Regions from separate parts of the Oceanimonas sp. MB9 genome, predicted to be linked through region 1. Evidence: predicted binding sites of a transcription regulator. Region 1 holds the regulator's gene; the other holds the start of a gene.
The links. Region 1 encodes LexA, which represses DNA repair genes until DNA is damaged. Its sites were predicted from a motif close to ANCTGTNTNNNNANACAGNT; they were not measured.
Positions count from the first base shown of each region.

Region 2: a site for LexA is predicted at 4,596-4,615, ahead of recN (DNA repair protein RecN). Genes of this name have one in related genera too.

Region 1 covers NZ_VFBE01000001.1:26,517-33,996, forward strand. Annotated here, with positions in the region: gene OJHNALOF_RS00145 (SURF1 family protein) at 1-302, opposite strand, end outside; gene OJHNALOF_RS00150 (DUF2909 family protein) at 331-534, shown strand; gene OJHNALOF_RS00155 (cytochrome c oxidase subunit 3) at 553-1,422, opposite strand; gene OJHNALOF_RS00160 (cytochrome c oxidase assembly protein) at 1,436-1,963, opposite strand; gene ctaD (cytochrome c oxidase subunit I) at 1,963-3,558, opposite strand; gene coxB (cytochrome c oxidase subunit II) at 3,577-4,722, opposite strand; gene lexA (transcriptional repressor LexA) at 4,928-5,542, opposite strand; gene ubiA (4-hydroxybenzoate octaprenyltransferase) at 5,621-6,493, opposite strand; gene OJHNALOF_RS00185 (chorismate lyase) at 6,490-7,077, opposite strand; gene OJHNALOF_RS00190 (flagellar basal body-associated FliL family protein) at 7,193-7,480, shown strand, end outside.
Region 2 covers NZ_VFBE01000005.1:755,378-762,857, reverse strand. Annotated here, with positions in the region: gene dnaJ (molecular chaperone DnaJ) at 1-693, opposite strand, end outside; gene dnaK (molecular chaperone DnaK) at 782-2,710, opposite strand; gene grpE (nucleotide exchange factor GrpE) at 2,834-3,448, opposite strand; gene nadK (NAD(+) kinase) at 3,628-4,512, shown strand; gene recN (DNA repair protein RecN) at 4,660-6,327, shown strand; gene udp (uridine phosphorylase) at 6,392-7,150, opposite strand; gene OJHNALOF_RS06775 (outer membrane protein assembly factor BamE) at 7,314-7,480, shown strand, end outside.

The DNA.
Region 1 (7,480 bases):
CCCTGAGGCGTCTGCAACGGCCGAATCAGCCGGTAGCCAGCCCGGCCTTGCTCAATCTGGTTGTCCAGAAACAACTCGCCGCCGGCAAGATAGACACCGCTGGTCCGCAGCCGGTAGCCAAAGGGGCTGTGCATGGCCAGGGCCTCTTTCAGCTCAAGCTCCATCTGGCTGCGTTGCTGCCACTCCTGCAATAGCTGGCGCTTTTCGTCGGCCCGGGACAACTGCCACATCCCCATGAACACCATCAGGGCACTGATGGCCGCGGTCAGCACCAGTAATCCGCCACGCTTACCTATAATCAAGGTTCCATCCTTTTCATACGCGTGATACATGCTGCTCAAACTGCTGATTGTGCTGTTGTTATTGCTGATGATCGGTAACCTGGCGCTGGGGCTGGGGGCCCTGCTCAGCCGGCGGGACCCGGCACTGATGGCGCGCTACATTGGCCGGCGGCTGCTGTTTGCGGTGATCATCGTCATACTGTTGATTCTTGCCCTGGCCACCGGCCTGCTGACCCCCAACCCCACGCCATAATAAGATTCAATCGAGACACTACAAAATATAGACAAAAACGAAGAGACACAGCCAGACCACGTCCACAAAGTGCCAGTACCAGCTGCTGGCCTGAAAGCCAAAATGCTGAGCCGGTGTAAAGTGTCCCTTGTTAACCCTGAGCCACATAATGAACAACATCAGGGTACCCAGGGTAACGTGGGCGCCGTGAAAGCCGGTGAGCAGAAAGAAGGTATTGCCGTAAATGCCGGAGTCGAGCCGCAGGCCGAGATCCTGGTAGGCATGCACGTACTCCCAGATCTGCAGCGCCAGAAACAACACCCCCAGCAGCACGGTGGCACCCAGCCAGGCCTTGATTCGGTCACGCTGCTCCTGCAGCAGGGCCAGGTGGGCCAGGTGCGCCGTCACCGACGAGGTCAACAGGATAACGGTGTTGATCAGCGGCAATCCCAGCCAGCCCATGGCGGTGGTTTCCATGCCCCCCGGGGTGGTCAGCAGCGGCCAGATAGGCTGAAACTGCGGCCACAGCACCTCGTGGGTCATGGCGTTGTTGCCGGCTCCCCCCAGCCAGGGCACCGCCAGAATGCGGGCATAAAACAGGGCGCCAAAGAAAGCGCCAAAAAACATCACTTCGGAAAAGATGAACCAGGTCATGCCCTGACGAAAGGATCTGTCCATCTGTTCGCTGTACAGGCCCTGATGGGATTCGCTGATCACATTGGAAAACCAGCCAAACAGCATGACCGTCATGACCAGGGTGCCGGCGGCAAACACCACAGGCCCGGCAATGCCGGCAATGCCGGCGGCCCACATACCTGCCCCCGAGGCCAGCAAAAACAGGCCAACGGCGCCGACAATGGGCCAGGGACTTTGCGCCGGTACATAATATTTTTCCGTCTTGACCGCCATGCTAGCCTCCTTGTCAGCCTTCGCTGGCCACCTGCTCGCTGATGTCGTAAAGGGTGTAGGACAGGGTGAATACCTCAATATCGTCGGGCAGCGCCTCGTCCACGTAAAAACTCATGGGCATTACCGCTCGCGCCAGGCCATCAAGGGGCTGCTCCTCAAAGCAGAAACACTCGGTCTTGCGCAGGTAACCCGCCGCCCTCCCCGGTGACACCGAGGGAATGGCCCGCAGCACCCGGTTGTCCACCCCCGGATTGGTCACGGTAAAGTCCACCCTGTGCATCTCGCCCGGATGCACTTTCAGCCGACGCACCGAAGGGGAAAATTCACCGCCCAGGCCGGTGTTCTGATAGGTGATGAACTCCACCGTGACCAGCCGCTGTTCATCCACCCGTTTCGCCGCTACCGCCGCCGTGGTGTCAGTCTTGCCGTTCAGCCCGGTGATGTCGCAGAACACGTCATACAAGGGCACCAGGGCAAAACCAAAGCCGAACATGGCCAGGGCCAGTCCGCCCAGCCGCAGGGCCTTCCTGCCGTGATCCATCACTTCACCTCCGGCGGCGTTTCAAAGGTGTGGTAGGGTGCCGGCGACGGCACCGTCCACTCCAGCCCTTCGGCGCCCTCCCAGGGTTTGGCCTGGGCCCGCTCGCCGCCGCGAATGCACTTCACCAGCACCGCCACGAAGATCAGCTGGGACAGGCCAAAGGCAAAGCCGCCGATGCTGACCAGGGCATTGATGTCGGCAAACTGCAGCGAATAATCGGGAATGCGCCGGGGCATGCCGCCCAGGCCGAGAAAGTGCATGGGAAAGAACAGCAGGTTGACCGATACCACGGAGCACCAGAAGTGCCATTTGGCCAGGCGCTCATCGAACATGTGACCGGTCCACTTGGGCAGCCAGTAATAGGCCGCCGCCATGATGGAGAAGATGGCACCCGACACCAGCACATAGTGGAAATGGGCCACCACGAAGTAGGTGTCGTGATACTGAAAGTCGGCCGGAGTAATGGCCAGCATCAGGCCGCTGAAGCCCCCCATGGTAAATAGCACGATAAAAGCCAGGGCGAACAGCATGGGCACTTCAAAGCTGATGGAGCCCCGCCACATGGTGGCCACCCAGTTGAACACCTTGACCCCGGTGGGCACCGAAATCAGCATGGTGCAGTACATGAAGAACAGCTCCGCCGCCACCGGCATGCCCACGGTGAACATGTGGTGGGCCCACACCAGAAAGCTGAGCCCGGCGATGGAGGCGGTGGCATACACCATGGAGGCGTAGCCAAACAGCGGCTTGCGGCTGAAAGCGGGAATGATGGCCGAGATAATGCCGAAACTCGGCAATATCATGATGTATACCTCGGGATGGCCAAAGAACCAGAAAATATGCTGGAACATCACCGGATCCCCGCCCCCGGCTGCCTCAAAGAAGCTGGTGCCGAAATACTTGTCGGTCAGCACCATGGTCACGGCGCCGGCCAGCACCGGCATCACCGCAATCAGCAGAAAGGCGGTGATCAACCAGGTCCAGCAGAACAGCGGCAACTTCATCCAGGTCATTCCCGGCGCCCTAAGATTCCATATGGTTACAATGACATTGATCGCCCCCATGATGGAACTGATGCCCATGATGTGAATGGCAAACACAAACAGGGCGGTGCTGTCGGGACCATAGGTAGTCGACAGCGGTGCATAGAAGGTCCAGCCGAAATTGGGGCCGCCGCCGGGCACAAACAGCGAGCTCAGCATCAGCACAAAGGCAAAGGGCAGTATCCAGAAACTCCAGTTGTTCATGCGCGGCAGCGCCATGTCGGGCGCCCCTATCATCATGGGAATCATCCAGTTGGCCAGGCCCACAAAGGCGGGCATGACGGCGCCGAACACCATGATAAGTCCGTGCATGGTGGTCATCTGGTTAAAGAAGTTGGGCTCCACCAGTTGCAGCCCGGGCTGAAACAGCTCGGCCCGAATCACCATGGCCATGGCGCCCCCCAGCAGGAACATGGTCAGGCTGAACAGCAGGTAGAGGCTGCCGATGTCCTTGTGGTTGGTGGTAAACAGCCAGCGGCCCAGTCCCCGGGCGGGGCCGTGATGATGCTCCTCTCCCACCAGGTGAATGTCCGCGGTTTCAGTGCGATCCATCTGCGCCATCACTGCCCCCTATTGTCCCTGTCTGGCCTGATGAATGTCCTTGGGCTGTACCAGATCCCCGGTGTCGTTGCCCCAGGCATTGCGTTCATAGGTGATCACCGCCGCCAGCTCCTTGAGCGCCAGCTGCTTGTCAAAGCTCTGCATGGCGGTGCCCGCCTTGCCGTACAGCACTATGTTGATATGGCCAGCCCTGTCATTGAGCACCATGTCGCTGCCTGTAAGGGCTGGAAAGGCACCGGGAATGCCTTCGCCATTGGCCTGGTGACAGGCGGCGCAGGCTTTCTGGTAAACCTGCTCGCCCAGGGTCATCAGCTCCTCCCGGCTCATGTTCATGGCCAGCAGTTCCTGCTCGGCGGCCCTGGCCTCGGCCTGTTCGGCCCTGACCTGAGCCAGCCAGCCATCAAATTCCTCGGGTGAGCGGGCATCCACAACGATGGGCATAAAGCCGTGATCCTTGCCGCACAGCTCGGCGCACTGACCCCGGTACAGGCCGGGCTCGTTAATGCGGGTCCAGGCCTCGTTGATAAAGCCGGGCACGGCGTCCTTTTTCACCGCAAAGGCCGGCACCCACCAGGAGTGAATGACGTCGTCGGAGGTGATCAGGAAACGCACCTTGCGATCCGTGGGCAGCACCAGGGGATAATCCACCTCCAGCAGGTAGTTGTCTCCCTTGGTCACCGTGCCAGCAATCTGCTGGGGCATGGTGGCCAGCAGGCTGAAAAATTCGACGTCTTCGTCGAAGTAGCGGTAATGCCACTTCCACTGAGAGCCGGTGACCTGCACGGTGAGATCGGGTTCGGACGCGTCTTCCATCGCCACCAGGGTTTTGGTGGCGGGAATGGCCATGGCCACCAGAATGAGAAAGGGAATAATGGTCCAGAGGATCTCGACCTTGGTGCTTTCGTGAAACTGGGCGGCCTTGGCCCCTTTTGACTTGCGATGGTGAATAATGGCCCAGAACATGACCCCGAACACCACCAGGCCGATAACGGCACAGATAATGAGGATGGTCATGTGCAGGCCGTAAACCTGCTGGCTGATCTCGGTGACCCCTTCGGTCATGTTAAGACGGGTCTGCGCCCGCGCAGGCAGGCAGACCAGCAAGGACAATAGCAACAGCAGAATCGGCTTCACGCGCACCCCCAATCGTTTCATCCTGTCACCCGGAGTACTCAAGTCTGGAATGAATGTGTGCCGAACGACTACATCCCTTAGGCTCGGCTGACTCTAAGTAAAGCAGCACTCAAGGAAATGTAAAATATAAAGATTTTAGGACTGAGGATGGGGGAATAGGGGTTGTAACGGGAGCTGAGTGAAGAAAGGACCGGCAGGCAGGGGCCTGCCGGTTGAAACGACGACGTTAGAAATCACCGTTGCGGATCACGCCCACGGCCAGGCCTTCAATGGTGAGCTCCTGGCTGCGCAGATCCACTTCAATGGGCGAGAGCTCTTCGTTTTCCGGGATCAGGCTGACCTTGCTGCCCGTACGCTGAAAGCGCTTGACGGTCACTTCGTCGTCGAGCCGGGCCACCACCACCTGGCCGTTGCGAACCTCCTGGGTTTTGTGCACCGCCAGCAGGTCGCCGTCCATGATGCCGATGTTCTTCATGCTCATGCCCTGCACCCGCAACAGAAAGTCGGCAGAGGGGTGGAACAAGCCAGGATCAAGCCGGTAATGGCTCTCGATGTGCTGTTGCGCCAATATGGGTTCACCGGCGGCCACCCGGCCCACCAGCGGCAGGCCCTGTTCTTCTTCCGCCTCTTCCCCGGCCAGGCGAATGCCCCGGGAAGTGCCGGGCATGATTTCAATCACGCCCTTCTTGGCCAGCGCCTTGAGGTGCTCTTCCGCCGCATTGGCGGACTTGAACCCCAGCACCTTGGCAATTTCCACCCGGGTGGGCGGCATGCCGGTTTGCTGAATGTGTTCCTTGATAATGTCCAGCACCTGCGACTGGCGGGGAGTAAGGGCCTTCATGATGAAACCTGTCTGTTTATACAGTTAACTGTCAGTATATCCAGTAATGAGTCCAGAGCAAGCCCCAAAGCCTTCCACTTACCACAGCGCCAGCACCAGGCCGGCGAACACCGCCATGCCGGCGTAGTTGTTGTTGAGAAAGGCGCGAAAGCAGGGCATGCGCTCCCGATCGCGAATCAAGCGCTGCTGATACACAAACAGGCCGGCCACCGCCAGCAGGCCCCAGTAAAAGGGGGCGGCCAGTTCAAACGCTCGGCCCGCCGCCACCAGCAGCAACAGGGTAGCCAGTTGCAGCAGGCCCACAATCAGCTTGTCGCGCCGGCCAAACAGAATGGCGGTGGACTTGACGCCGATTCTGAGGTCGTCGTCCCGATCCACCATGGCATACATGGTGTCGTAGGCCACGGTCCAGGTCAGGTTAGCGGCAAACAGCAACCAGAGGCCGGCGGGCAGGCTGTTGCTCTGGGCGGCAAAGGCCATGGGAATGGCCCAGGAAAACGCGATGCCGAGAAACAGCTGAGGCAGGTTGGTAAAGCGCTTCATAAAGGGATAGAGCGCCGCCCAGAACAGACCCGCAAAGGCCAGGCCAATGGTAAAGGCATTGGTGGTCAGCACCAGCACAAAGGAAATGCCCACCAGCAGGGCAAAAAAGCCCAGCGCCTGGCGCTCGGTGAGTTCACCGGCGGGCAGCGGCCGGGCCTGGGTGCGCTTGACATGACCGTCGATATGGCGGTCGGCGTAGTCGTTGATCACACAGCCGGCGGAGCGCATGGAAAACACCCCGGCCACGAACACCAGCAGCAGCCAGGGTGACGGTAACCCGTCGGCGGCAATCCACAGTGCCCACAGGGTGGGCCACAGCAGCAGCAGGGTGCCAATGGGCTTGTCGAGCCGGGCCAGGGCCATGTAGGCGCGCCAGCGCGGTCGGGAAGGAGAAGTCAGGGTGGTCATGAGGTCGTGTCCTGCATTGTGTCCTGATAGAGAGCCGAAGCCGGCAAAAAGAGTTCGGTCACCAGCACTCGGGCGGCGCCGGTGCTGAGGGTGGAGCGGCGCGCCCAGGGCGCAGGGGCAAAGCCGGCGTTCAGCCCGGTACGCTCGGCCAGTCGCCGATATTCAGTAGCATTCAGGCGCGCGAACTCAAAGGGCGTGCGCTCCAGATCCGGCGCCTCGAACATCAGCTCACCCAGCGCCCGGGAGCCCAGCCCGGCCAGCGCCGGCAGCGCCCGTTGCGTGGCGGAAGAATAGAGCGAGCTGGCATAGACCCAGGGCCGGCCGTCACAGCACAGCAATACCTCTCGACAAAAGGCCTGGTCACAGCCGAGCAGTTCCGCCTGGGTCGGTGTGAGCGACCGCAGGCTGGCATCGCTCAACAGCTGCACCTCAAACTGCCGGCAGTGCCGGCGCAATAGCCGGGTCAGTGACCCGGTGTCATGCAGCCAGGCATTCAGCACCGGCGCAGCCGGCGTTTCGCTTCCCCAGCGCCAGAGGTGATCGGCGCTGGAGGCCGTGTTTTGTTCATCAAACAACAAAGACATACAATTGCTTTCTGGTCCTGCTCCGGTCACAGCCCGGCCTCACCGGGCACCCGCCGATTGACTTGGCCGGCAAATATTTAAACAATGCCCGCTCGCTTACTCGTCGGAGACTCACATGTTTCGGTTTGTTGCCCTCTGCCTGCTGCTGGTCAGCGCAGGCCCGCTCAGCGCCCAGGATGAACCGGCGGCGCCTGCCGGGCCCATATACTACACCATGACACCGGACATTATTACCAACTACCAGAACTCAGGACAAAACCTGGGCTATGTGCGAGTGGCGGTGGATCTGATGCTGGAACGACCGGATCAGCTGGCGGTGGTGGAAGAGAATATGCCGCTGCTGCGGGACGCGCTGAATGATCTGCTGGCCCAGAAAAGCCGGCAGGAAATCCGCTCCCTGCCG
Region 2 (7,480 bases), on a different contig from region 1:
GCCGGACAGGCGAATGCGATCGCCGGTGTCCACACCCGCCGGAATTTTCACCGACAGGGTTTTGGTCTTCTGGTAACGACCTTCGCCATGACACGTGGTGCAGGGATCACTGATGATCTTGCCCTTGCCGCGGCAATGAGGGCAGGGTTGCTGCACGGTGAAAAAGCCCTGACGCATCTGCACCTGGCCATGGCCATGGCAGGTGGGGCAGGTCTTGGCCTGGGTACCCGGCTTGGCGCCGCTGCCGTCACAGACATCACAGCCGACCAGGGTGGGCACCTTGATCTCTTTGGTCACGCCCCTGACCGCTTCTTCCAGGGTCAGCTCCATGTTGTAGCGCAGATCCGATCCGCGGGCAGAACGCTGCTGCCGGCCCCGTCCGCCGCCGAAGATGTCGCCGAATACGTCACCGAAAATATCACTGAAATCGGCACCGCCGCCAAAACCGCCGTGGCCACCGTGCTGACCATTGACCGCATCGTGGCCAAACTGGTCGTAGGCCGCCCGCTTCTGGGCATCGGTGAGCACCTCGTAGGCCTCGGTGGCTTCCTTGAACTTGTCGGCCGCGTCGGCATCGTCCTTGTTGCGATCGGGATGATATTTCATCGCCATTCGCTTGTAGGCTTTCTTTATTTCGCGCTCGTCGGCTCCCTTGGAGACGCCAAGCACCTCATAGTAATCTCGTTTCGACATAGCTTGCGTGCTTACCTGCTGATTAACACAAAGGCGGGCGTTGGTGTCCCAACGCCCGCACGGTCAGCGTCTGTGCGCCGGGGTTGCCTTACTTCTTGTCTTCTTTGACTTCTTCGAATTCGGCATCCACCACGTCATCGTCGGCCTTGTTGCTGCCGGCATCCTGAGTCTGGGCACCCGCATCCTGGGCCTGAGACTGAGCCTTGGCCTGAGCGGCCTCCATCAGCTTCTGGGACGCCTCCAGCAGCGCCTGCTGCTTGGCTTCGATCTCGGCCTTGTCTTCACCACGAACGGCGGTTTCCAGTGCGCTCAGGGCAGACTCGATGGCACTCTTGTCGTCGGCGGCCAGGGCGTCACCGGCTTCTTCCAGCTGCTTGCGGGTGGCGTGAGCCAGACCGTCGGCCTGGTTGCGGGCCGCTACCAGCTCTTCGAACTTCTTGTCTTCCGCGGCATTGGCCTCGGCGGCGCGTACCATGGCATCGATCTCTTCCTCGCTCAGACCGGAAGAGGCCTGAATGGTGATCTTCTGCTCCTTGCCGGTGTCCTTGTCCTTGGCGGACACGTGCAGAATACCGTCGGCGTCGATGTCAAAGGTCACTTCGATTTGCGGCAGGCCACGCGGCGCCGGACGAATGCCTTCCAGGTTGAACTGGCCCAGTGACTTGTTGTCGGCGGCACGCTTGCGTTCACCCTGAATAACATGAATGGTCACGGCAGACTGGTTGTCTTCGGCAGTAGAGAACACCTGGGACTTCTTGGTCGGAATGGTGGTGTTCTTCTCAATCAGCGCGGTCATCACGCCACCCATGGTCTCGATACCCAGAGACAGCGGGGTCACGTCGAGCAGCAGCACGTCCTTCTTGTCACCGGACAGTACGGCACCCTGAATGGCGGCACCCACGGCCACGGCTTCATCGGGGTTCACGTCCTTGCGCGGCTCCTTGCCAAAGAAGTCACTTACGGCCTTCTGCACCAGCGGCATACGGGTCTGACCGCCCACCAGAATAACGTCGTCGATATCGGACACGGACAGGCCGGCATCCTTGAGCGCGGTGCGCACCGGATCCAGGGACTTTTTGACCATGTCTTCTACCAGGGACTCCAGCTTGGCCCGAGTTACCTTGATGTTCAGGTGCTTGGGACCGCTGGCGTCGGCAGTGATGTAGGGCAGGTTCACCTCGGTCTGCTGGGCGGAAGACAGCTCACACTTGGCTTTTTCGGCGGCTTCCTTCAGACGCTGCAGGGCCAGCATGTCGTTGCGCAGATCGAAGTTCTGCTCGCGCTTGAACTCTTCCACCAGGTAGGTGATCAGGCGGTTGTCAAAGTCTTCACCACCCAGGTGAGTATCACCGTTGGTAGCCAGTACTTCAAAGGTCTTTTCGCCGTCCATGTCATCGATTTCGATGATGGAAATATCAAAGGTACCACCACCCAGATCGTATACGGCCACCTTGCGGTCACCCTGAGCCTTGTTCACGCCATAGGCAAAAGCGGCGGCGGTGGGCTCGTTGATGATACGTTTTACATCCAGACCGGCGATGCGGCCGGCATCCTTGGTGGCCTGACGCTGGGCGTCGTTGAAGTAGGCCGGCACGGTGATAACGGCTTCGGTGACGGCCTCACCCAGATAGTCTTCGGCGGTCTTCTTCATCTTCTTCAGCACTTCGGCAGAGATCTGCGGCGGTGCCATTTTCTTGTCTTTGGCTTCCACCCAGGCGTCGCCGTTGTCGGCATTAACGATGCTGAAGGGCATGATCTTGATGTCGCGCTGCACTTCTTCGTCTTCAAAGCGACGGCCGATCAGGCGCTTGATGGCAAACAGGGTGTTTTTGGGGTTGGTCACGGCCTGGCGCTTGGCGGGCTGACCTACCAGGGTTTCGCCATCGTCGGTATAGGCGATGATGGAGGGAGTTGTGCGGGCACCCTCGGCGTTTTCAATGACCCGTGGAGTATCCCCGTCCAGGATCGCAACGCAGGAGTTGGTGGTACCCAGATCGATGCCGATGATTTTACCCATAGAATCCTCTCTTGATATTGCTAATTCGGTAACAAGCGTTTGGTGTATTTTGCTTTAACGTCTATATGTGGCTGCCGGTGAAGGCTTTCAAGACGACGGTCACATTTTTTTGCTGAAACTGGTTCAGGCCTGAGTGTCGATGGCCGGGCCCTTGGCCACCATGACCATGGCGGGGCGCAGCACCCGGCCGTTAAGCTCATAGCCCTTCATCATCACCGCCAGCACGGCATTGGGCGCCACTTCGTCGCTTTCCACCATGCTCATGGCCTGGTGCTTGTTGGGGTCAAAGGGCTGGCCCTTGGGGTCGATGGGCTCAACGCCGAATTTTTCCACCACGTTCAGCAACGACTTCAGGGTCAGCTCCACGCCTTCGTGCACTGCCTTAAAGGCATCGCTTTCCTCACTGGTGTGCTCGATGGCCCGTTCCAGGCTGTCGATCACCGGCAGCAGCTCACCCGCAAACTTTTCCAGGGCAAATTTTTGTGCCTTTTCCACGTCCTGCGCGGCGCGGCGGCGAATATTTTCCATCTCGGCCACGGCACGCAGGGCGTTGTCCCGCTCTTCCTTGGCACTGCTTTCGGCGGCGGCCAGTTTCTGTTCCAGTTCGGCGACATAAGCCGCATCGGGCTGGACGGCATCCTGCGCTTGCTCGACCTGCTCAGCCTCGGCGGCCGGCTGTTGCTCCTGCTCGAGTTCTGCGGCCTGCTCCGTATCCACCTGATTCTGCTTGCTGCTCATGTTGTCTCCCGTCAGTATCAATGAACTTTGCTGGCTATATGGGGACGCGGATTGTCATTTCAAGGGCGAAAGCACAGAGACTTGCATTCCCCCTGGTAGCACTTGGGCAACACTCTGATTAGAATGGCGATTATTCAACAACGTCGAGCAATGTGGACCGCTTCGCCGGACAGTGATTTATGGAAACCGACTTCAATACCATCGCCCTTATCGGCAAACCGGATCATCAGGGCGCCAACCAGACCCTGGTGGCGCTGTACCGCTACCTGGCGGGGCTGGGTCTGAATGTGGTGATCGAGCGCCGGGTGGGTGAACAACTGGGCCTGGCCGACGCCGAGTTGCTGGAAATGGTGGAGCTGGGCGAGCGCGCCGATTTGGCCATCGTGGTGGGCGGTGACGGCAACATGCTGGGCTCGGCCCGCGTGCTGTCCCGCTTTGATGTGGCGGTAGTGGGTGTTAACCGGGGCAACCTCGGCTTTCTGACCGATATCTCCCCCGACAGCTTTGAGCAGCCACTGGAACGGCTGCTGGCCGGTGATTACCAGACCGAACACCGCTTTCTGCTGGAAGCCCAGGTGCACCGCCACGGGCAGCTCAAGGCCAGCAATACCGCCATGAACGAAGCGGTACTGCACCCGGGCAAAATCGCCCACATGATTGAGTTTGAGGTATATATCAACGGCCATTTCATGTATAGCCAGCGCGCCGACGGCATGATAGTGGCCACCCCTACCGGCTCCACCGCCTATTCCCTCTCCGCAGGCGGCCCCATTCTCACCCCCAACCTCAACGCCATTACCCTGGTGCCCATGTTCCCCCATACCCTGAGCTGCCGGCCCATCGTGATCGACGCCGACGCCCAGATAAAAATGGTGCTCTCCCCCGCCAACAAGAGCGAGCACATGCTGGTGAGCTGTGACGGCCATGTGTCGTTGGCGGTGCAACCCGGTGATGAAATTCACATCAACAAGAGCCCACACCGGTTGAAGCTGCTGCACCCGCGGGGCCACAGTTATTTTGAAGTACTGCGCAGCAAACTGGGCTGGGGCAGCAAGCTGTTCTGATCCCGTGAGGGGTGAGGAGTGAGGGGTGAGAAGTAAATTACGGATTCGCCTCACACCTTACCCCTCACCACCCCCTCCCCTTGCACTGTATAAAACAACAGTATACTGTATTCCCATACAGCATCTATTTTGTTGCGGGGAATCACCATGTTGCTTCAGCTCACCATCAGCAATTTCGCCATCGTTTCCTTTCTCGAGCTGGATCTGCGTAAAGGCATGACCAGCATTACCGGCGAAACCGGCGCCGGCAAATCCATCGCCATCGACGCCCTGGCCCTTGCCCTGGGCGAGCGCGCCGATGCCGACTCGGTGCGCCCTGGTGCCGACAAGGCCGACATCAGTGCCCGCTTTCGCATCGACAAACTGCCCCGAGTCAAGGCCTGGCTGTGCGAGCAGGAGCTGGACGAGCAGGATGAGTGCATACTGCGCCGCACCCTGAGCCGGGAAGGCCGCTCCCGCGGTTATATCAACGGCACCCCGGTGCCGCTGTCGCAACTCAAGGCCCTGGGCGGCCTGTTGGTCAATATTCACGGCCAGCATGCCCATCAGGAGCTGCAAAAACCCGATCATCAGCGCGCCCTGCTCGACGCCTATGCCGGTCACCACCAGCTGCTGGCCGGTGTCAGCGCCGGTTATCAGCATTGGCGGCAGCTCAACAACGAGCGCAAACAGCTGCAAGCCGAACAGGAAAAATGGCAGGCGGAGCGCCAGTTGCTGGAATATCAGGTGGCGGAGCTCGACGAGCTCGCCCTGGCCGAAGACGAATTCCCCGAGCTGGAAGCCGAGCACAAACGGTTGTCAAACGGTGCCGAGCTGCTCACTGACTGCCAGCTGGCCCTTAATGTGCTGGGCGACAACGACGAAAGCAATGCCCTGCAGTTGGTGCGCCAGGGACTGAAAACCCTGAGCGAGCTGGTTGCCATGGACTCGCGCCTGGGCCCGGTATTGGAAATGGTGGAAGGCAGCCTCATTCAGCTGGAAGAAGGCCACAGCGAGCTCGGCCGTTACCTGGATCGGCTGGAACTGGATCCGGAGCGCTTGCATGAGGTGGAAAGTCGTATGAGCAAGGTGATGGAGCTGTCGCGCAAGCACCATGTGCCCGCCGCCGAGCTGTTCCTGTTCCACCAGCAGCTCAAGGCCCGACTGGCCGACATGGATCACGGCAGCAGCCGGCTGGAAGGACTCGATGAAGAAGTGGAGCAGGCCCGGGAAAACTTTGTACAGGCTGCCGAGCGACTGAGCCAGAGCCGCCAGCGATACGCCGACGCCCTTAACAAGCAGATCACCCATAGCCTGCACCAGCTCAGCATGGAAAAGGGTCGTTTTGAAATACAGGTGCACGCCGATGCCAGCGCCGGGTTCTCTCCCCTGGGCATCGACCGGGTCGAGTTTTTGGTAAGCACCAATCCGGGCCAGCCCATGAGCCCGCTGGCCCGAGTGGCGTCGGGCGGCGAGCTGTCACGTATCAGCCTGGCGATTCAGGTGATTACCGCCCAGAAGGTGGAAACCCCGACGCTGATTTTTGACGAGGTGGACGTGGGCGTGAGTGGCCCCACCGCCGCTGTGGTTGGCAAGCTGCTGCGGAAACTGGGCGAGTCAACCCAGGTGCTGGTGATCACTCACCTGCCCCAGGTGGCGGGCAATGGCCATCAGCATTTCTTTGTGAGCAAGAGCAGCAATACCGATAATACCGAAACCCGCATGCAGGAGCTGGACGAACCACTCCGCCTGCAGGAACTGGCCCGACTGCTGGGTGGCAACCGCATTACCGACAATACCCTGGCTAATGCCCGGGAACTGCTGGTGTGTGAGTGAAACGGGGAAACGGAAGATGTGGAAACGGGAAGACATAACACGTCCCACATCTTATTTCCAACGTCTACACCAGCCGGCGGGCGGCACCCACCACGATGTCGATCACTTTTTGCTCGGTGTTTTGCATTGTGCTTTCGTCAGGAATTTCCTGCTGGGTTCGGTTGACGATCACCCCCGCCACACAACCGGCCTTCAGGCCCTGACTGGCACACATGGTGAACAGGGTCGCCGACTCCATTTCGTAGTTCAGCACGCCCATCGACTGCCATTCCTTCATGCTGCCCTGAAATCGGCGCAACATGCGGGCCGAATGGGTGTCGTAGCGCTCCTGGCCAGGATAAAAGGTGTCGGACGACGCGGTAATGCCCACATGGGGCGCCACGCCCAGCTCCCGTGCCGCATCCACCAGGGCACAGGTACAATCAAAATTGGCCACGGCCGGAAACTCCAGGGGGGCAAAATGACCGCTGGCGCCGTCGAGGCGCACCGCTGCCGTGGTCACAATAATGTCACCCACCGCCACCTCGGGCTGTATGGCCCCCGTGGTGCCCACCCGCAAGAAGGTACGTACTCCCAGCTGAGCCAGCTCTTCCACCGCAATGGAAGTGGAGGGTCCGCCAATGCCGGTGGAACACACCACCACCGGCTTGCCATCCAGCTCTCCCAGCCAGGAGGTAAACTCCCGCTGGCTGGCGAGGTGCACCGGATTTTCCAGCTGACGGGCAATGCGCTCTACCCGTTCCGGTGCACCGGGCAGAATGGCCAGTGCGGCGCCACGCAAATCCTCATCGGTCACACCCAGATGAAAAACATGTTTGGTCATCACGAAGTTCCTCAAGCGAGTACAATAGCCTCGAATAGTAAGCCAGCCCGGGGAAAATCACCATGTTAACCCGCGGAACCAATTCAAGCGGCACCGGTCAGTCTTTTACATCCCATTGCAGTGCCGCTATGATGCCGGCAGGATTCACAGGACAACACCGCCTATGCAACTCAAAAGCTTGATATTACCCCTTTTTCTCGCCCTGCCCCTGACCGGTTGTAACCTGGTCTACAAGGTCGACATTCCCCAGGGCAACTACCTGGAAGAAAAACAGGTGGCACAGCTTCGCCAGGGCATGACCAAGGAGCAGGTGCGCTTCCTGCTGGGAAA